DNA from 4 places in the Priestia sp. ST2 genome. Region 2 is predicted to be linked to each of the others. Evidence: riboswitches for the same ligand, from Rfam matches in the RefSeq annotation. Region 2 holds a riboswitch; each other region holds the start of a gene.
The links. Region 2 has a riboswitch for S-adenosylmethionine ahead of AC0KUU_RS21780 (methionine ABC transporter ATP-binding protein). Riboswitches for the same ligand answer to the same signal wherever they lie in the genome.

Region 1 (5,070 bases), on a different contig from region 2:
TTGCCCGGCAAGGTATACGGTTAAGTTCATTATGTAGAAGTCCTCCTCTAACTAAAGTTTGTTTTATTTTATCAAATGTAAGCGGATAATACGAATGATTTGAATGGGCTACTTTTCCAAAAATAAGGTTATAGTAGACAAATAGTTAAAAAAGAGAAACAATAGAAAGCGTATTGCTAATTAAAGAAAGGATGTACATGATGACAGAAACAGTGCTACAAGTAGATCATGTCAGTAAAGTAATTGGGAAGAAAACCATTTTGCATGATGTATCCTTATCGGTTGAGCGCGGTGAGATTTTCGGATTGCTTGGTCCGAACGGCTCTGGAAAAACAACGTTAATTCGTACCGTCGTAGGACTCATCAAAGAAACAGAGGGAACAATTATCGTCAATGGATTTCCTTTAAAAGAACAGTTTACATCAGCTATGAAATCAATTGGAGCGATTATTGAAAACCCTGAGTTTTATGATTATCTGACGGGCTATCAAAATTTAAAACACTTTGCGAATATGCATGAAGGGATCACATCAGAACGCTTGGATGAAGTGATTGCTTTAGTAAAGCTTGAAAACAGCATTCATGCAAAAGTGAAGACGTATTCTCTTGGGATGAGACAGCGTTTAGGAGTAGCTCAAGCTATTTTACATAAGCCTGCATTGCTTTTACTAGACGAACCAACAAACGGTCTAGACCCAGCGGGAATGAGAGAATTTCGTACATATTTACAAACCCTCTGCAGGGAAGAAGGAATTTCGATCTTAATCGCGAGCCACTTATTAAAAGAAGTAGAAGCACTATGTGACCGCGTTGGCATTATTCAAGACGGTGAGTTAAAAGCCATTCAAGATCTATCTCCAAATCGTCAAGATCAAGGAACGTACGTAGAATTTGAAGTGTCTGATGCGCAAAAAGCAGCGGATCTTTTATCACAAGAATTTGAAGTAACGATGAGATCACATAGTATCGACGTGACGATTGTAAAAGAACAAATTCCAGCTGTGAATAAAAAATTAGTGGACAGCGATATTTTAGTCTACCGAATCACTCCTGTGTATGAGACGCTTGAAGATTCGTTTATGTCCGTTACGGAAGGAGAGCACCATGCTTAAGCTAATTCAAAATGAACATATGAAATGGTTTCATAAAAGAAGTACAAAAGTCACGTTTATTACAATCGGTATTTTAACTCTTTGTATGGCTCTTTTAATGAAGAAAGTAGCAAACAGTGCAGGAACAGAAGACAACATTTTGAACTTCCTGTCATTTAGTTCAGGTATGCTGATTCTCGTTCAATTTTTCGCGCTTGCTGTTGGAGGGTCAATGGTTGCAAAAGAGTTTGAAGCAGGTACCATTAAGCTTCTTTTAATTCGCCCTGCTAGACGTTCAACGATTTTAGCATCCAAGTACATAACCCTCATTTTAATTAGCTTGTATTATTTACTGAGCTATTTGCTTTTTTCGTTTGTATGGGGAGCATTGTTCTTTGGCTTTACCAGTCTAGAAGGAGATGCGCAGCTGCTTAAAAACATTACGCTTACGTATGACAGCGCGTATATGGAAACGTTTATGATGATGACATTTGCATTCATGCTGTCGTCTTTATTCAGAAATAGCGCGCTTGCTTCCAGTCTGGCTATTGTCGTAAGTATCGGGGCAAAAGCAGTAACAGGACTAGTATCACAGTTTGGTTTATGGTGGGGAAAATTTTTACTGTTCGCCAACACAAACTTTGTGCAGTATATGGACGGAATGAAGACGATGTTTGACGGCATGACGATTCCATTTTCCATTTTCATCTTAGTTGCTCATTTTGTCTTCTTTATGGGCGTGGCATGGGCAGCGTTTTTAAAACGAGACGTAGCTAATTGATGTGAGAATTTTCGCACTATATATTTTTCTAAAATAGCATTTGACAATTAAATAAAAAGAGATTACATTAGTGAAAGACTATTTTTAAAACAACTATAAACTTCTTATCAAGAGAGACGGAGGGACTGGCCCTATGATGTCTCGGCAACTGGCTGTACGCAGTGCGGTGCCAAATCCAGCAGACGATGTTTCGTTTGGAAGATGAGAAGGGTAATCTTATGATACAAATAAGAGACCTCTTCTTATCAATAAGAAGAGGTCCTTTTTTATTACGTAAACAAGAGGTGTTAAGAATGGAACAACAAAAAGGAAACGGCTGGGCGCTGTTACCGCTGGGCGTCTTTTTAGTCCTGTTTGTCGGATCAGGAATTATAACGGGAGATTTTTATAAGCTGCCTGTATTAGTAGCCATTATCATTGCAGCCATCGTGGCGCTGGCTATGAACCGCAAAGATTCACTTAATGTAAAAGTGGAGCGTTTTGCTAAAGGAGCAGGGCATCCTGATATCATTATTATGGTGCTTATTTTTATTTTAGCAGGTGCTTTTTCTCAAGTTGCTAAAGGTATGGGAGCTGTTGATTCAACGGTAAACTTAGCGCTTTCTGTGCTTCCGCAAAGCTTAGTGGTAGTCGGAATCTTTGTTATTGGCGCATTCATTTCCATTTCGATGGGAACATCAATGGGAACAATCGCTGCGCTAGGGCCTATTGCTGTAGGAATCAGTGAGCAAGCGCATGTATCCATTACATTGGCCATTGCTGCCGTTATTGGTGGTGCAATGTTTGGAGATAATTTATCGATAATTTCTGATACAACCATTGCAGCAGTTCGTACGCAAAAAACAAATATGTCAGATAAATTAAAAGTAAACTTTTTTATTGTCCTTCCTGCAGCGATTGTTACGGTAATTTTATTGCTTGTAATGACGCTAGGCAATACATCATCAGTAGAAATTAAAGATTTTAGCTGGTTTAAAATCTTGCCTTATGTCGGCGTACTCGTTGCTGCCATATTTGGTGCAAACGTATTAAGCATTTTAACCGGAGGAATTGTGCTAGCCGGCGTGATTGGATTAGCTGACGGAAGCTACACGCTTTCTTCTCTTGCTAAAACTGTGACAGAAGGTATTGGCGGAATGTCAGAGTTAATTATTTTATCTCTACTAATCGGCGGAATGGTTGAGCTTATTCGCTATAATGGCGGTATTCAGTTCTTATTGAATTTATTAACACGACGCATTCAAACAAAAAAAGGCGGAGAATTCAGCATCGCTGGACTGGTAAGTTTAACAAATTTAGCAACGGCTAATAACACGATTTCAATTATTACGGCAGGTCCGTTAGCAAAAGAAATCTCTGATAAGTATTCAATTGATAATCGTAAATCAGCCAGTCTGCTTGACTTGTTTTCATGCAGCGTTCAAGGGCTTATCCCTTACGGCGCGCAAATGCTTCTCGCAGCAGGATTTGCTAAAGTTTCACCGATTGAGATTATTCCATTTACATTCTACCCAATGTTAACAGCGGTTTGCGGGATCATTGCAATTGTAATTGGATTTCCTCGTTTAAATAAAAAGTCAAAGTCATCTAAAGAAGCTGCGTAATATCAAACCCTTAAAAAGAATGTTCTTTTTAAGGGTTTTTTACTGTTTAAAAAAATCAGTCGGCTTTTCATCATCTAACTCCTTCCAAAGCGTCTCGTTCTGTTTAAGTGCATAAGCCGCTCCTCCAATTTCAATTCCGCATAATAAAATGAATAATAAAATACCCATGAAATGACCTCCTTACGTAAATGAGTAAAAACACGATGGTAACGGGTTTAGCTTCTTGCTGTTTCACTTTATAATGAGAATAAAGTATGAAACGCGTTTCAGCGCAAGAGAAAAAGGTGAAAACATGACAAATATCCGAGATATCGCAAAAAAAGCTGGTGTATCTGTTTCGACTGTATCCCGGGTGCTAAATCATCATCCGTATGTAAAAGAAGAAAAACGCCGGCTGGTAGAGCAGGTTATTCACGAACTTAATTATGAACAAAACATTAATGCCGTTCACTTATCAAAAGGGAAAACAAATATGATTGCCGTCGTCTTGCCTTTTATTAATCATCCGTATTTTAGTCTGCTTTTAGAAGGAGTGGCATCTCAGGCGTTAGAAAAGCAGTATCAGCTTGTTATTTGTCAGACGAACTATGATGTAAAAAAAGAAGAAGAAGCGCTTCATATGCTAAAAACAAAGCAGGTTGATGGAGTGATTATTTGTTCTAGAGCAAGCAGCTGGAGCACGATTGAATATTATCAGCAGTACGGGCCGATAGCCGTGTGCGAAAACGTACAGAATCGTTCTATTCGCTCCGTTTACGTTGATCATTATGCAGCTTTTAAGCAGGCGCTTATGTATTTAAAAGAAAAAGGATATACGGATATTGGCTACTGTATTGGAAGGATGACGGGTACGAATAGTCAACAGCGGCAACAAGCATACAAAGAATATGTAGAAAGAATAAATCAGCCTTATCATCCGGAATGGGTTTTTCAAGGCTGTTTGAACGTGACAGATGGTGAAAAAGTGGTGGAAAAACTAGTGCAGATGAAAAATCGGCCTCAGGCGCTTTTAGTAACAAACGATCAAGTAGCTATCGGAATAAAAGCTCAGTGCGAACAAGCGGGTATTTCAGTTCCTGGTGAATTAGCTATCATTGGTTTTGATAATCATCCGCTTTCTTCTTATTTACAAATAACAACGATCGAACTTCCTCTTAAGGAAATGGGAGAAACGCTTTTTACATTAGTGGGAAGCAAGGTTCTTCAGAAAATTGAGCTCCCTTTTCGGTTTATTGAGCGTAAAAGCGTATGAATTCTTGATGATGCCATGAGGTGTTTTTACCGGATAAAATGAGCAAAAGCGGACATCATACGAGTAAAGAAAGAAGAAAAGGATGATGATCGTGGAGAAAAAAGAATATCAAGTGGGAGATCAAGTATTTGTTATTTACCGAAATCCTCATACGGCAAACGTTGCGAATATTAATCAGGCTGAAATTGTTGAACATCCCGAAAACAAAGGTGAAAAGGCGCTGTTTTTACATGAGTCTTACCATTTGTTAGCTGAAGATGATGCCGTATATTCAACATATGAAGAAGCTGAAAAAATGTATAATAAGATATTTGATTATGAACAATATGACTAATGCAAGGC
Region 2 (5,070 bases):
TCTTCGCAAGTTAACTCGCTATACACCAATTAATGTAATTAGTGTAAAGCGCGAGATTGCAAAAACGCTTCTAGAAGTAGAGAAGTTCACAGTTTAAGGGAAAAGGAGCTCGTTTTACGAGCTCCTTTTTGTTTAAGAAGCCTCTATCTAGGTAAATGATAAAGGATGTGTTAAAATACGAAAAAAGCTTAAAATAAAGGGTGGTTGACGAAATGTCATTATTTTTTTATTCATATCCAAAGTGTGGTACGTGCCGAAAAGCCAAGAAGTGGCTGGATGATAACGGAGTAGCGTATGAAGAAATCCATATTGTAGAAAACCCGCCAACAAAAGAGCAGCTGCAATCTTATTATCAGAACAGCGGCTTAGAATTAAAAAAATTCTTTAATACAAGCGGTAAAAAATATCGCGAATTAGGACTTAAAGATAAAGTAAGCAGTGCGAGTGAAGATGAACTTCTGTCGATTCTTGCGTCAGATGGCATGTTAATTAAGCGTCCGCTGCTAACAGATGGACAAAAAGTAACGCTTGGTTTCAAAGAAGAGCAGTTTGAGGACGTGTGGAAGTAAGTTTTCAAATAGAAAATTTTTACCTTTTACGTTACACTGTTAATAGGAAGTTATTTTAGGTTGTAGAAAGTGTTCTCCACGTTGAAGGCGCTTTTTATATAAACAAATTACGATACATATTTTGGAGGGATTAAGATGAGTACACCAAAAGATTTGCGTTATTCTGAAGAGCATGAATGGGTAAAAACAGAAGGAGACGTTGTCCGCGTAGGTATTACGCATTTCGCTCAAGCTGAGCTTGGCGACATCGTATTCGTTGAACTGCCAGAAGTAGGAGCAACAGTAGAAGCTGACGAGCCGTTTGGCAGCGTTGAATCAGTAAAAACAGTTTCTGAGCTTTACGCACCAATTAGCGGTGAAGTTGTAGCAGTAAACGACAACTTAAGCGATAGCCCTGAACTTGTTAATGAATCTCCATACGAAGAAGCATGGATGATTACAATCAAACCGTCTGATGCTTCTCAAGTAGATAAGCTAATGACAGCAGAGCAATACGAAGAAATGACAAACGAAGGATAATATTCCTCCATAAATTGTCTTTATGAAAAGTTTTTGACTGGACACTCTATTAGTAAACAAGCTAAAGGAGTGTCTTTTTATGTTTGAAAAACAAAAAATGGACGTTACAGATCGCGTTACAGCTAAATTTCATGACGGCGGTATGAAATTATATGTTGATAAGCAGCCAATTGGTGAAGTTAGTTACGGAACAAGCGGCAATGAATACCGCTTTGAAGAAGGTTATTCGCAAGAAAATAATAAGTTCTATCAATATACGGATGTACAAAAACAAGGTGAAACGCAAAAATATACAGACTGCGACGAAGAAGCAGGATGGTGCTAAACAGTGGCAACTGCCACTGTTTTTCTTGTCTTATGGAAACAATATGGCCTAAGCTGCTTTTTAAAACAGTTCTTTCTTGCAAATTTCTTTTAAAAAACAGGTGAACTGTGATACATTAACGAATATTGTATAGCATAAAGAAATGATGTTACTATACAACTGACGATTATGGGTGATGAAAATGGGGCTAATTGAAATTGAAAAAGTAATTATTGTCGAAGGGAAATCAGATAAAAAGCGTATCCAAGATATCATTCGAGAACCAATTGAAATTATCTGTACAAACGGTACGATTAGTTTATCAAAGCTGGATGAAATTATTGACTGTACGTTTAACAAAGAGGTATACATACTTGTTGACTCTGATGATTCAGGGAATAAGCTAAGAAAACAATTTAAACGAGAGCTTCCGGAAGCAGAGCATCTATATATTGATAAAATGTACCGAGAGGTTGCTGCCGCCCCTAGACATCACATAGCAACAGTATTACTGAGTGCCAATATCGATGTTAATGCAGAATTTTTAACATAAAAGGAATGAGCAACATGCAAGAATGGAGCGAAAAACAGCTTGAAGATCAGTTAAAAGAAGGACAAAGAACGTTTATCTTTTTCCATACACCTTTTTGCGGGACATGTCAGCTGGCAAAAAAAATGTTAACCGTAGCAGAAGCGATGCTGCCCGGTGTGACCATCGGAATGAGCAATTTAAATTATATGCCTTCAAAAGCAGAAATATTTTCAATTGAAAGTGTACCTTGTTTGATTGAAGTGAAAAATGGCGAAATGGTAAAAAAACTCTATGCGTTTCATTCCATCGAGCACGTACTTGAAGAGCTTCGATAATCAAACGTTTGTTTAAAATGAAGAAATTGAAAGAGAGTGAACCGTTGGGGCTGTTGGAATCTTGGGATATTATCCCAAGAACAAAACCTGTTGACAGCCTATCTGACACATGCTAAAATCACACTCATGAATGTTCATAAATGAATGAATATTTCCCAAAAACAAAATAATTGTTGCGAACTCTTATCAAGAGAGGTGGAGGGACTGAGCCCTGTGAAACCCGGCAACCGTCAGACTAACTGAAATGGTGCCAATTCCTGCAAAGCTATGTGCTTTGAAAGATGAGAGAAAGGATTAAATATCGAGCCTTTCTGTCATGCGCAGAGAGGCTTTTTTGATGGGGAAAATTGTTTTACGGCTTTTTCATCCTATAGGGCAACCTAACATAATTAAGTTTTTACTAAAGAAGGTGAAGAAATATGATTACATTAACAGACGTTACAAAAATTTATCAGGCCAAAAGTGGTCAAATAACAGCTGTTGATAATGTGAATCTAACCGTTAACCAAGGTGAAATTTACGGAATTATTGGTTATAGCGGAGCGGGGAAAAGTTCTTTAATTCGCTTGCTAAACGGGTTAGAAACACCAACGACAGGAACGGTCGAAGTAGCAGGTAATGATATTGGAAAAATTAAAGGCGGAAAACTCAGAAAAGCTAGACAAGAAATTAGTATGGTATTTCAGCACTTTAATATCTTGTGGTCGCGTACGGTGCGAGAAAATATTGCTTTTCCGTTAGAAATAGCAGGGATCTCAAAAGAAAAAAGAATGAAACGAGTAGACGAGCTTATCAAGTTAGTCGGGCTTGAAGGGCGTGAAAATGCTTATCCATCACAGCTTAGCGGTGGACAAAAGCAGCGTGTTGGTATTGCTCGAGCGCTAGCCAATAACCCAAAAGTATTGCTGTGTGATGAAGCAACATCAGCGCTTGATCCTCAAACGACAGATTCCATTTTAGATCTGTTAGTAGATATTAATGAGAAGCTAGGGTTAACCATTGTATTGATTACTCATGAAATGCACGTTATTCGTAAAATTTGTCATCGGGTAGCCGTTATGGAAAATGGGGCAGTGGTAGAAGAAGGACAAGTGCTAGAAGTATTCAGAAAACCTAAGCAGCCGATTACAAAACGGTTCGTTCAACAGATTTCTGAACCAGAAGAAACGTTTGAAACAATTGAACAAGTACAGGGGTTATATCCAAGCGGGCAAATTATTCAGCTTACGTTTGTTGGCGGAAAAGCAGAGCAACCGCTCATTACAACGATTTTAAAACAGTTTGATGTAACGATTAATATTTTGCAAGGAAAGATTTCTCATACACAAACAGGTTCATACGGGACGTTGTTCGTTCATTTAGACGGAGAATTAACAGAAGTTGAAAAAGTCATTGCATACATTCATGAGCAGCAGGTAGAAGTGGAGGTAATGACAAATGCTTGAGAAACTATTTCCGAACGTTATTTTAGATGATTTTATTCAAGCGACAAATGAAACACTATATATGACGGCTATTTCAGTTATAGCCACGTTTGTTCTAGGTATTTTATTGGGCTTGCTTTTATTTTTAACGTCCAAAGGACAGCTCTGGCAAAACAAACCTTTATATGCCATTGTGTCAGCAGTTGTAAATATCTTTCGTTCCATTCCATTCATTATTTTAATTGTTTTACTGATTCCATTTACCAAAGCATTGGTAGGAAGTATTTTAGGCGCTAATGCAGCGTTACCTGCTTTAATTGTGGGAGCAGCACCATTTTATGCGCGTCTTGTAGAAATTGGTCTGCGTGAAATTGATAAAGGTGTTATTGAAGCTGCTAAATCAATGGGAGCAACAACAAGCACTATTATCTTTAAAGTGCTGTTACCTGAATCGCTGCCAGCTTTAATTTCTGGTTTGACGGTAACGACGATTGCGCTAGTCGGCTATACGGCAATGGCGGGTGTGATTGGAGCTGGAGGTCTTGGGAACCTTGCATATTTAGAAGGATTCCAGCGCAGTCATAATGATGTAACGCTAGCTGCTACGATCTTAATTTTGATTATTGTATTTATTATCCAACTTATTGGAGATGCGATTACTGCAAAAATTGATAAAAGATAAAGGGAGGATTATTTATTATGAAAAAATGGCTTTCGGCTTTAGCACTAACATCTGCGCTAGTAGTAGGATTAGCTGCATGTGGATCTAACAATGGATCAAAAGATGAAAAGAAAATTGTTGTGGGTGCATCTAATACGCCTCATGCTGAAATTTTAGAACAAGCAAAACCGATTTTAGAAAAACAAGGAATCGACTTAGAAATTAAAAAATTCCAAGATTACATCTTACCGAACACAGCTCTTGCAAACAATGAAATTGATGCAAACTACTTCCAGCACGTTCCTTATATGAATTCAGTGCTGAAAGATCACAAGGGTGAAAAAGGGTATGATTTTGTAAGTGCCGGTGCCATTCACATTGAACCAATCGGTATCTACTCTAAAAAATACAAAAGCTTAAAAGATCTTCCGAAAAACGGCACAGTTATTATGCGTGATGCAGTAGCAGAGCAAGGACGTATTTTATCGATTTTTGAAAAAGCCGGCGTAATCAAATTAAAACCAGGCGTAAAGAAAACAGATGCACAAATTAAAGATATCGTAGAAAACCCGAAGAATTTAAAATTTAAAGCCGATGTTGAAGGCGGATTGCTACCTCAAATGTACAAAAATAATGAAGGTGACGCTGTTGTTATCAATGCTAACTATGCTATTGATGCTGGTTTAGATCCAGTAAAAGATCCAATCGCAGTGGAAAGCAAAGAAA
Region 3 (5,070 bases), on a different contig from region 2:
ACTACTCGCCGTTCTACTCGCCGCACTACTCGCCGTTCTACTCGCCGTTCTACTCGCCGCACTACTCGCCGCACTACTCGCCGTTCTACTCGCCGTTCTACTCGTCGTTCTAGCCGTCGCCGCTGTCGCTGCGGTTCACCTTGCTGCTCATACCCATGGTTTAATAAATCATTTGGCTGCTGCTTTAAAGGGCATGGCTGTCGTCGCTAAATAAATCTAAAGCAAGTCGAGTTTAAAACATACGCGGCTTGCTTTTTTTAAGATTTTTATTTTACATAATCATTCGTTTTACTCTTCTTGAAAAGGAAAACAACGTATAATAATGGGAAAGAATCTCTCTTAAAAGGAGGCCTATCCATGCACTTATCTTTTGATCATCTTGTTCATTTTTCACCTGATCCTATTAAAGCTCAGAAAGAACTAAACGAATACGGAATAAATGTCATTAAAGGCGGCATCCATGAAAAATGGGGCACTTTTAACACGTTGGCTTATTTTAACCTCAGCTATATTGAATGGCTTGGGCTTAGAGATATCGCGTTAGCTCAAAACGTTACAGATAATGACCTTATTCAGCAGCTTGTTAACGAACATACACCGCTTGGTCATTTTGGCCGATTTGCACTTCGTACAGATGATATGGATTTGCTGATAAAAGAGCTGGAAAGCAAGAACGTCACTGTAAAAGGTCCTGTAGCGGGTTCTCGCCAAACCAATGATGGAGAAAGACTTCAATGGAAAATGTGTTTTATTGAAGCTGACCACGATTCCCTGCCTCTTCCTTTTTTTATTGAATGGGGTGAACCAGAAGAAAAACGCAAGCCAAAGCTAGCGGATCTTTCTTCCCACCAAGCTGGTCAGCTGCAGCTAAAAAATATTTACTGTGCTGTACATAACCTCGAAGAATCCATCAGCAAGTGGACGAAACTGCTGGACGTTCAGTCTGGCGAAAGCTACAAAGACTCTTTACTTGATGCACGTTGTCAAAAACTATATGTCAATGGAGGAAACCTTATTTTTTGCAGCGGAACACAAGGTGTTGTCCATGATACATTAAAAAAAGTTGGAGAACGTCCATTTTTGGTTGAATTGGATCACGCTCTAACACCGCAACAAATTAACGTACAAGGAGCTTCTTTTAAATTCAACAAATAAACATCAGCGGACGGATGTTTATTTGTGTGCTTCTTTTATAGCTTGATAAATGAAATGAGGCAAAATTTCAAAGGAATACTGAACGTCTAATCTTTCGGTCCATTGATGCGCATCTCTTCCCAGCGGTCCAATGTTCAGCACCGGCATCTTCAGCTCCTCTAGCTCTTCTAGCGGGATATGATACCCTTTATTCCATAGGGGCATATTGGCTACTAACGTGTTAAATGTATGAAGCGGATGCTGCAGGCTGGCATAGCTTAAATCCGAAATTCCGCCAAAATAACTTTGTTCAACTAGCTCCAATTGGAATTGCTCTTTGGCAGTTGCCCGTACGTTTGACAAAATCTCTTGTACAAACGGATCATCATGTGAACAAACGGCCGGATAAAAAGGCGGCGTAAAAAATAAGACCATCATCGGAGCTGCTTCTTTACATAAACCAGCTAAAGAGTTTACTAATTTAATGGTTTTATTTCTGTCATCCTCCTCTTGTGCCAAAAGTGCTGCTTCCATTTCGTGCACATATTTTTCTCCGTGCTGTTTGACTGCATGAGTATAAAGTTCTTCATACGTCCATACGTTCACGTCAAGAGATGAACCCTCCATTCCCTCAGCGTACTGCCTAGCGGCTTTATTATAATGTTTTTTTACATTTAAAGCTGCTTTTTCAGCCGATTTCAACAGCAGATCTGTTACTTCTTTAAGAGAGCGGTTTAACATAAATAAATTAAATAATACAACGGCAGAGTGCGGAACTTGAACTGAATACTCTTCTTTTAAATCTTTTTGTATCAGCACCGTAGGAGGTGGACTCGTTTCATCTCTTACTTTTTCGCAAAAATCAACGTTTAATTCTATTTCTTTTGTTAAATAAGAAGCTAGTAAATTAGCATTTAAACCAGCTAGCGGTTCCCCTACATGAGTTTCTTTTCCATAACACAAAAAGCTTGGCATGATTTTTCCAATCGATCCTGAGTACACATAGTTCGTTTGATCTCCAGGATAGCGGCTGAACACCGGTTCTGCATTTAGCATGAGAGAAAAATCCAGCTGATGTTTGCGGGCAAGTTCCAAAAGAACAGGCACTGCTTTTCTCATCCCAAGCGAATTTACTTCTTCATCCGGTACCGACAGCAGCAGGATGTTTCCGTCAAACTCTCCGTTGCATGCTCGTTCAACCATACTGATATGCAGGGCAATGCCTGCTTTCATGTCCATCGTTCCTCGTCCAAAAAGCCAGTCTCCTTTTATCATATCTTTTTGTACGTGCGCCGGAACTTGTTCCATATGGTTATAAAAAGTACGTGTTAATGTATCAGCGTGAAAAGCATCCTTTTTCCACTGTCCATAATCTTGTACATCCACTACATCGTAATGACTTACTAGTACAACTGTTTTGTTCGTATTTTTCCCTTGAACAAAAGCTGTAACAATCGATCGCCCGTCTCCTGTTGAATGAAGCTCGACTTGCTCATTTTTTTGAAAGTAAGGCAGCTTCAATAAATACGATGCTATCGATTCAGCCATTTCCACTTCTGCCATCGTTCCTGTCACGCTAGGTATAGAAACCAATTCGCTTACAAGTTTTTTTAACTGTTCTTTTGTTTGATACAAAGATGTTTTGTTCGACATACCCTTCATCTCTTTCCTTTTTCTAAATTTTCTATCAAACAAAACCATTCGTCAATCCCTTTGACAGAGACCCTTTCATCCTATCCCTATGTATCATAGTATGGCGCTGTCTTTACGCACATGATAAAAAAAGAGTGCGCGGCTAGGGATAGCACCGCACACTCTTTTTTACTTTTGGTCATCTTCTAAAAAGTCTAGGATACGATCAATAAGCTGTTCGCTTCCTGCATCGTTTCCGTGTTCAAGAGACATTTCCATTTCAATGCTCCTTTCATAAAATATTCTTGTTTTATAACATACCACAATTCATTTCGAATGTAACCTTTAATTTGTGTAAAAATTTCGACAATTTATGATTAATTTTAAAACCTAGCGAGTATTGATTATACCCACCAGATTCTTTGCTTGTCAAAAACCATGCTTTCTATTTAAAAACACTTAAAAAATAGAGGCGCGAGCAGACTTCTTCTATAAAAGACAGCCTACTCGCTCAAGCTTGGAACAGCATGATGAATAAATTTCTAGTTCATTTGCTTTTTGTATATCTTTAATATCTATGCCTACAGCATATGTACGAACATGGTTTTCGACCACAATTTCATAAAATGTTTCTAACTCACGATAAGCTACTTGATAATGCTTTCCTAATAATTTCACTGCTTCCTTTAATGCTTTCTCTCCTGTATGTGCTGCAACTGCTGTATGACTCATAAAACCCTCTCCTTTTAGAAAAATAAAAAAAACTCATTTTGCTTTGATGCAAAATGAGTTTTTCACCCGTTTTATCACCCAAAGCACATGCTTTGCTGGTAGGAGCACCTTACATTCGTAGGTTGCTGTGGAGTCAAAGAGCCAGATCTCTCGTCCACTCGTGATAACTTTTTAATTTAAAATTTATTTTATCAAACAATTCCATCCGCGTAAATAGAAAAATAAAAATATTTTAATTTTTTCGGTAATGGAATGAATTCAAAAAATGAAAGCTTAGATTAGCAAAATAAGAAGCTGCTACAAGTAATGCCTCTTCATTTAATGAAAAAGAAGGATGGTGCCATTCATATTCTCCAGCTGTACCCATCCATACAAAAAATCCTGGTACATGCTGCTGATATACGGCAAAATCTTCTCCTCCAGGCGATTGTTCAGCTTCTACGACTTGATAACTAAGATCCTCTGCCGCTTTAATAGCCAGTTTTTCCAGCTTATCATCATTGTTGACTACAGGAAGATATGGATACCATTTAACGTCTACTGAAGCCCCGAAAGCTGCGCCAATCCCTTCAGCAGTTCGTTTCATAAGAGCCGGTATTTTTTCTCTCGCTTCTTCTTGAAAGGTACGCACCGTTCCTTCAAGCGTTACTTTGTCAGGAATGACGTTCCACGAGCTCCCTCCGTGGATTTGAGTTATGCTGACAACAACATTTTGAAAGGGGCTGAGATTACGGCTGACAATGGTTTGTAAACTAGTAACAATTTGACCAGCAGCAGCAATCGGATCTATTGTTTTTTCAGGAATACCCGCGTGACCTCCTACTCCTTTGACGTCAATTTCAAAACGATCAACGCTTGCCATTAAAGGTCCCGGTTTGATCCCAATGGTTCCTACAGGAAGATCCGGTTTGTTATGCATCCCAAATATCGCTTCCACTCCTTCGAGCACACCTTTTTCAACTAGCATTTTTGCCCCTGAAGCCGTTTCTTCGGCTGGCTGAAAGATAAATCGAATCGTACCGCAAAGCTCCTGCTGACGCTCTTTAAGAAGGATAGCTGCTCCGATTATAGAAGCCGTATGAAAATCATGGCCGCACGCGTGCATAACACCGTTCACTTCAGAAGCAAATGGCAGATTGGTTTTTTCTTCAATTGGCAGCGCATCAATATCAGCTCGAATAGCGATAGTAGGTCCCGGCTTTCCTCCTACAATTTCTGCTACTGTCCCTACGTCTAATTGGAATGCATCCGCTATAGAAATATCATAGTGCCTTAACCACTTTTTAATACGTTTAGTTGTTTCATATTCTTTCATTGAAAGCTCTGGAAACCGGTGCAGCTCACGGCGTATGTCTATTAACTCATTTAGTAGTAATTGATCTGTCATATTTATCACTCTTTCACATTTCTTAATTTGGATCACTTCTCTATCTTTTACGACAAAGAGTGTACCTTATTGAATTTTTTATAAAGAAATACGGTCGTATAACCTTCTGCAAGGCGCTTTTCTTTAGCTTGAACATATCCTTTTCGTTCATACATCTCAACTAACCAAGGATGTTCTTTTGCTGT
Region 4 (5,070 bases), on a different contig from region 2:
TTGATAATGGATTTAAAATTGATAGAATTCGGTAGACGCGAAGAAAGGAGCTTCTCCTTTCTTTTTATCCAAACGCCTGAGCTGCTATAGCAAAAAGATTGCCCTGTCTAGCAGGATACGCCATAACAGGAGGCTCATTTTGAAGCTGAAATCCGTGATTTTCCACAAGTTTCTTTAACGTTTCCTCATGAGAAGACAGGTCAATTCTCAGCTTTTCTTTGTAATTCTTCGCTAGTTCATCAATGACTAGCATCGCTGCTTCAGCGTTTGGAGCAACTACGGGACCAATCACGATATTGCTCGGCGTACGAACCGCTAAACCATAGCCCGTCATTTTATTTTGTTCGTTTTGTAAGACAACTGCTTTTTCAGCTTGCTGAATTCTACTTTTTAAAAATAGCTTTCTATTATCTCCAAATGCTGCTTCATCAAGCTTTACAATCCCTTTGAAGTCACTTCTCTTTAAGGGTCGTGTATAAAATCCTGAAACTTTAAATGCTCTTGGTGTGTATTCACTGATTATGTATTTACTTACATAGTCCACGGTTTTAAACCCTGTTGTTTGATATAAGTGCTCACCTTCTTTTGTCGCAATTAAGTAGGCATTCATCTCAGGGGAAAGAACTTGCAGACAGTGCTTCATGAGCTGCCCGGCTAACCCTTGTTTTCGGTAATCTTTTCTCACAATCACCATTCCTATAAAAGCTGACTGATTTTTGTACGAAATTACGGCCACACTTGATACGATGTCTCCGTTCTCATTTCTATGACCAAATACGTCTCCAGATGAAAAAATCGTATGTAAATCTGCTTCACTATAATCCCATTTTTCCAGCTGCGATAACAGCAGCAAACCTTTTATGTCTTTTTCACTAAATGTTTCAATCATTTCTGCATATGTCCTCCCAACTTTTCGATGCACTGTGTGGCGTTAAAAAGCATAAAACTAACATACTCATCCACTTTCAATTACCGTTTAATCATTAACGAATTCTCTAACTAAATAGTACAGAATAAATAGAATATTTTCTACATTATTTATCCGTACCAATGATCCCTTAAAATAAACTAATCATTCACACATAAACTAATGAAAAAAGACCTCTTTCCAAGAAAGAGGTCTTTTCTGTTATTTCACTAGCTTTTGCTCAGCTGCAGCTGAACTTTGACTTCGTTTATGAAATCCTTTTGCGTAGTACGCGATAATAAGACCGATAAACCATAATGGTCCGATGACAACTGCAATTCTTGTATCTGGATTATATGCCATGAGAACCACTACCAGCGCTAGGAACGCAAGTGACACATAAGATGTTAACGGAAATAAAGGCATTTTGTATTTCAGCTTTGCCTCTTCACCTGTTTTTAACGTTTTGCGATATTTAATTTGAGAAAGCAAAATAATTCCCCATGTCCAAATCGCACCGAATGTTGCAATACTTGTTACCCACGTAAATACTTTGGCAGGCACAATGTAGTTTAACGCTACTCCGACTAATAGCGCACCTGCTGATGCCAAAACAGCTTTTCCCGGTACGCCGCCCTTTGTAAGCTGACCGTATCCTTTTGGTGCTTCTCCGTGTTCTGCTAAGTTAAACAGCATACGGCCTGTACTAAAAATACCGCTGTTACAAGAAGAAAGAGCTGCTGTTAGTACAACAAAGTTAATGATACCAGCCGCCGCTGGAATGCCGATTTTTTCAAATGTTAATACAAACGGGCTTCCCTGTGAACCAATCTCTTGCCACGGATAAATCGACATAATGACAAATAACGCACCGACGTAGAAAATCAGAATACGCCAAAAGACAGAATCAATCGCTCTTGCTAGAGATTTTTCGGGATTTTTCACTTCTCCCGCGGTAACGCCGATCATTTCAATTCCTAAATACGCAAACATGACCATTTGCAGCGACAGCAAAATACCTTTGAATCCGTTCGGGAACAGTCCGCCGTTGTCCCACAAGTTTTTGATACCAGTCGCAACGCCGCCGTTGCCGATTCCGAACACGATCATTAATAATCCAACGGCAATCATTAATACAATCGCTAAAATTTTAATAAGTGCAAACCAAAATTCCAGTTCACCATATGCCTTAACAGCTAAGAAGTTAACCGTTGTCATGATGACAAGCGCCGATAACGCCCAAATCCAGTTTGGTACATCCGGATACCAATACCCCATATAAATACCAACGGCTGTAATTTCAGCCATACATGTTACAACCCATAAAAACCAGTAGTTCCAACCTGTTAAATAACCAGCAAGCGGCCCTAAGTAGTCGCGTGCGTACTTGCTGAATGAACCTGCAACAGGTTTTTGAATCGCCATTTCTCCAAGTGCTCTCATAATAAAAAACATAATCATTCCGCTAAATCCGTACGCCAATAATATTCCTGGCCCTGCTAATTTAATAGCAGATGCAGATCCAAGAAACAGTCCTACCCCTATGGCTGCTCCTAAGGACATCAGCGTCACATGTCTTTCTTCTAACCCGCGTTTCAATTCTTTCCCCTGAGTTTTCCCCTGCATAAACGTCTCCCCTTTTTCCAATCTGTCAAAACGAGATGAACACAGCCTTTTTTGTTAGCGCTTTCATATAAATTTGTGCTAAAAGACAGCTAGGCTGTATATTTGTATTCTATCACCTTTCCCTCACTTTTCTTTTGTCGAAAAACAAAAAAATTATCTTATCATTTTGTTTAAACGCACAATTAGACATAGGCACTACTTTTTTACTATGTATTTATTATTGCACTTAAGTAATAGTATTTTTTAAAAATAGAAAAACGCCGACTCAACTCCGTCAGCGCATCGTTCATTTTATGCTTTTTTATAAAAACTAGCATTTATCTCGCGGGTTCAAAAGTTTTACAGCCAGGTTCTTCCGTTTCAGAAACATGGTGACTACTTTCAGGACTCACAACGTAAATGGACTCTGCACTGCATTTATTTCCGGATTTCCAATACATGCACTCATTCACTTCACACAATACACCTTGAGCCACTGTTATCCCTCCTTTGCTTGTCTTATCTATTTACTACCCGAAATATAACGATTCTAACATTTTTACGCAAAAAAACCGCTTGTTTCTCAAGCGGATCTTTTTATTGCGTGTGTTCAACATACTGTTTTTTAGCTAAATATAACTCACGGCTCAGCGTGATCCGCCGTTCTCTCAAGTGCCTTAAGTTAGCCTGAAATTGTTCGTTAGTTGGCTCTTCTTGAATTAAGCGATACGTAAAAGAAATATCTTCATTTAACTGTTTAAAATCTTCCCATATCTCTTGAACTAGAGCGGATTGTTTTTCTTCAAATGAACGATTTTGATGCGTTTTTAGCGCCGCTAAAATTTCCTGCTGCCACGTTTCGTCTTTTATTTCTTTTGCTAATAAGTATAGATCTAAATAATCATTAATGCATAAATTCGTTTGTGTATTATTCAATGTCATCACCTTTTCTATACGAAATGTTTCTTCCTAAGAAGAGGATTTCATCATAGAAAAAGATTCCTCTTCTTATCTGTCAGAGCTAGGCTATGCTGGAATTAGCACCATTCAATAATTGTGGTTGCTGAGGTTTCAAAGGGCCAGTCCCTCCACCTCTCTAGATAAGAATATTTCGTTTTTAAATTATTTCTGACTATTCTAATATGTTTTATAGGTTACGTCAATAGCTTTTCAATAAAAAGAAAAAAGAAGTAAAATATGGTATGCTTTCATAAAGGATGGTGAGCACATGAAACGATATATGTTATCTGCTTTTTTGGGAAGCTTGCTGCTGCTTCTCAGCATTGCCTTTTCATCTACTTTCCATATTGCAATTGTCAAAACAACCGGAAGTATTGGAGGGATTATTTTAGCAGCAGCGGCTTTGATTATGAACGCGCTTGAAGCCCCCCCCTCCTCAGACAATACAGCTGGAGGAGCCGTTGAAGTACTAGATAAAGGCGCTGTTTGGGCTACTTATTTACTTTTACTTTCATTACCGAACCTCATCGCATGTATAACATCTTATGTTTTATGGACTCGCTGACATTCATCAACGTTACGGACGTTTTGCCACTTGGAAGCTCATTGATATTTGTTTATCTACAAAGCCAAGTTCACGATACACATGCTGTGCAAAATTCCCAGCATGAACGCTGAGTCTGATTTCAGGGTATCCTTTGATAGACAATTCATCAATTGCTTTTTGCATTAACGGCTTGGCTAAACCCTGCCCGCGGTATTCGGGTACAACATATAATTCGTAGATAAAGCCAATTTCTTCTTTTGAAAAGAAGTCGGTAGATGGGCCGATAAGAACCCAGCCTGCGAGTTTATTTTCTTGTCTTAAAACTAAATAATAACAGCCTTTTTCAAAGGCACTACCAACTAGTTCATTTACGCGTTCAGCTGACGGATGAAACTGCTTCATCGTTCCTTCAAACAGCGCATCAGCAGATTTCGTCCGAATTTCCTGTAATTCTTCTTCAGTAGCTTTTGCAATCATTATGGATCTCTCCTTTCGTGTTCGTTTTCCACATGCGAGGATAAATTCCTGCAAAAAAAGTCTTCGCCTAAGCGAAGACTTTTATTTAAATTCAAAATGTTCTTGATGATTGCCTCGTTCGTCCGTCCAGTTAATCATAATGTCTAAACTTGCCGCTTTTCCAGGAACAGCAAAATTCGCGTAGCGAAAACGCTGACCGCTTTTGCTTAAGTTAGACCTTTCAATAGGAGAAAACAAGCTGTATTTCGCCTTATTTTTTCCTTCGTGCCGAAAAGCTTGGACATGCACGCGCTCTACGTCTTTTCCAATGTTTTCAACGGTTAATCCATATGTATGATAGACGTTATTTTTCCACTTTAGCTGATTATCTCCCGTCATGCTCGCTTTTGTCAGTTCAACCGACCATTGTTCAGATGATTTCTTCATTGGAAGCTTCTCAATCGAAAGAGCGCTGACATGAATGGCTGCAAAAGCAAGCCAAACAAAACAAAAAGTGCTGACTGTATAAAATAGTCTTTTCATAGATTTTGATCTCCTTAGAAATTTTAGTAGTAGCATTTCCTGTTCACTCAAA

Region 1: it holds a riboswitch for S-adenosylmethionine, as region 2 does, so the genes downstream of both, AC0KUU_RS09260 (Na+/H+ antiporter NhaC family protein) here and AC0KUU_RS21780 (methionine ABC transporter ATP-binding protein) in region 2, are expected to answer to the same signal.
Region 3: it holds a riboswitch for S-adenosylmethionine, as region 2 does, so the genes downstream of both, AC0KUU_RS14300 (hypothetical protein) here and AC0KUU_RS21780 (methionine ABC transporter ATP-binding protein) in region 2, are expected to answer to the same signal.
Region 4: it holds a riboswitch for S-adenosylmethionine, as region 2 does, so the genes downstream of both, AC0KUU_RS04675 (hypothetical protein) here and AC0KUU_RS21780 (methionine ABC transporter ATP-binding protein) in region 2, are expected to answer to the same signal.

Annotation. Positions count from the first base shown of each region.
Region 1 is NZ_JBVVNT010000002.1:552,816-557,885, reverse strand. Features, by position in the region: gene AC0KUU_RS09275 (YtoQ family protein) at 1-30, opposite strand, end outside; gene AC0KUU_RS09270 (ABC transporter ATP-binding protein) at 201-1,112, shown strand; gene AC0KUU_RS09265 (ABC transporter permease) at 1,105-1,872, shown strand; SAM riboswitch class I at 1,974-2,080, shown strand; gene AC0KUU_RS09260 (Na+/H+ antiporter NhaC family protein) at 2,166-3,476, shown strand; gene AC0KUU_RS09255 (hypothetical protein) at 3,516-3,644, opposite strand; gene AC0KUU_RS09250 (LacI family DNA-binding transcriptional regulator) at 3,769-4,728, shown strand; gene AC0KUU_RS09245 (transcriptional regulator SplA domain-containing protein) at 4,814-5,062, shown strand.
Region 2 is NZ_JBVVNT010000005.1:65,464-70,533, reverse strand. Features, by position in the region: gene AC0KUU_RS21810 (acyl-CoA dehydrogenase family protein) at 1-97, shown strand, start outside; gene AC0KUU_RS21805 (arsenate reductase family protein) at 213-569, shown strand; gene gcvH (glycine cleavage system protein GcvH) at 705-1,088, shown strand; gene AC0KUU_RS21795 (YusG family protein) at 1,168-1,413, shown strand; gene AC0KUU_RS21790 (toprim domain-containing protein) at 1,595-1,945, shown strand; gene AC0KUU_RS21785 (thioredoxin family protein) at 1,960-2,259, shown strand; SAM riboswitch class I at 2,440-2,547, shown strand; gene AC0KUU_RS21780 (methionine ABC transporter ATP-binding protein) at 2,679-3,704, shown strand; gene AC0KUU_RS21775 (methionine ABC transporter permease) at 3,697-4,365, shown strand; gene AC0KUU_RS21770 (MetQ/NlpA family ABC transporter substrate-binding protein) at 4,383-5,070, shown strand, end outside.
Region 3 is NZ_JBVVNT010000003.1:352,949-358,018, forward strand. Features, by position in the region: gene AC0KUU_RS14285 (CotG/ExsB N-terminal domain-containing protein) at 1-210, shown strand, start outside; gene AC0KUU_RS14290 (VOC family protein) at 358-1,155, shown strand; gene AC0KUU_RS14295 (M20/M25/M40 family metallo-hydrolase) at 1,174-2,787, opposite strand; gene AC0KUU_RS14300 (hypothetical protein) at 3,256-3,498, opposite strand; SAM riboswitch class I at 3,567-3,668, opposite strand; gene AC0KUU_RS14305 (amidohydrolase) at 3,731-4,885, opposite strand; gene AC0KUU_RS14310 (GNAT family N-acetyltransferase) at 4,933-5,070, opposite strand, start outside.
Region 4 is NZ_JBVVNT010000001.1:916,788-921,857, reverse strand. Features, by position in the region: gene AC0KUU_RS04695 (GNAT family N-acetyltransferase) at 1-35, shown strand, start outside; gene AC0KUU_RS04690 (GNAT family N-acetyltransferase) at 65-889, opposite strand; gene alaP (alanine permease AlaP) at 1,130-2,533, opposite strand; gene AC0KUU_RS04680 (DUF1540 domain-containing protein) at 2,851-3,009, opposite strand; gene AC0KUU_RS04675 (hypothetical protein) at 3,110-3,454, opposite strand; SAM riboswitch class I at 3,518-3,619, opposite strand; gene AC0KUU_RS04670 (hypothetical protein) at 3,741-4,037, shown strand; gene AC0KUU_RS04665 (GNAT family N-acetyltransferase) at 4,050-4,496, opposite strand; gene AC0KUU_RS04660 (hypothetical protein) at 4,578-5,018, opposite strand.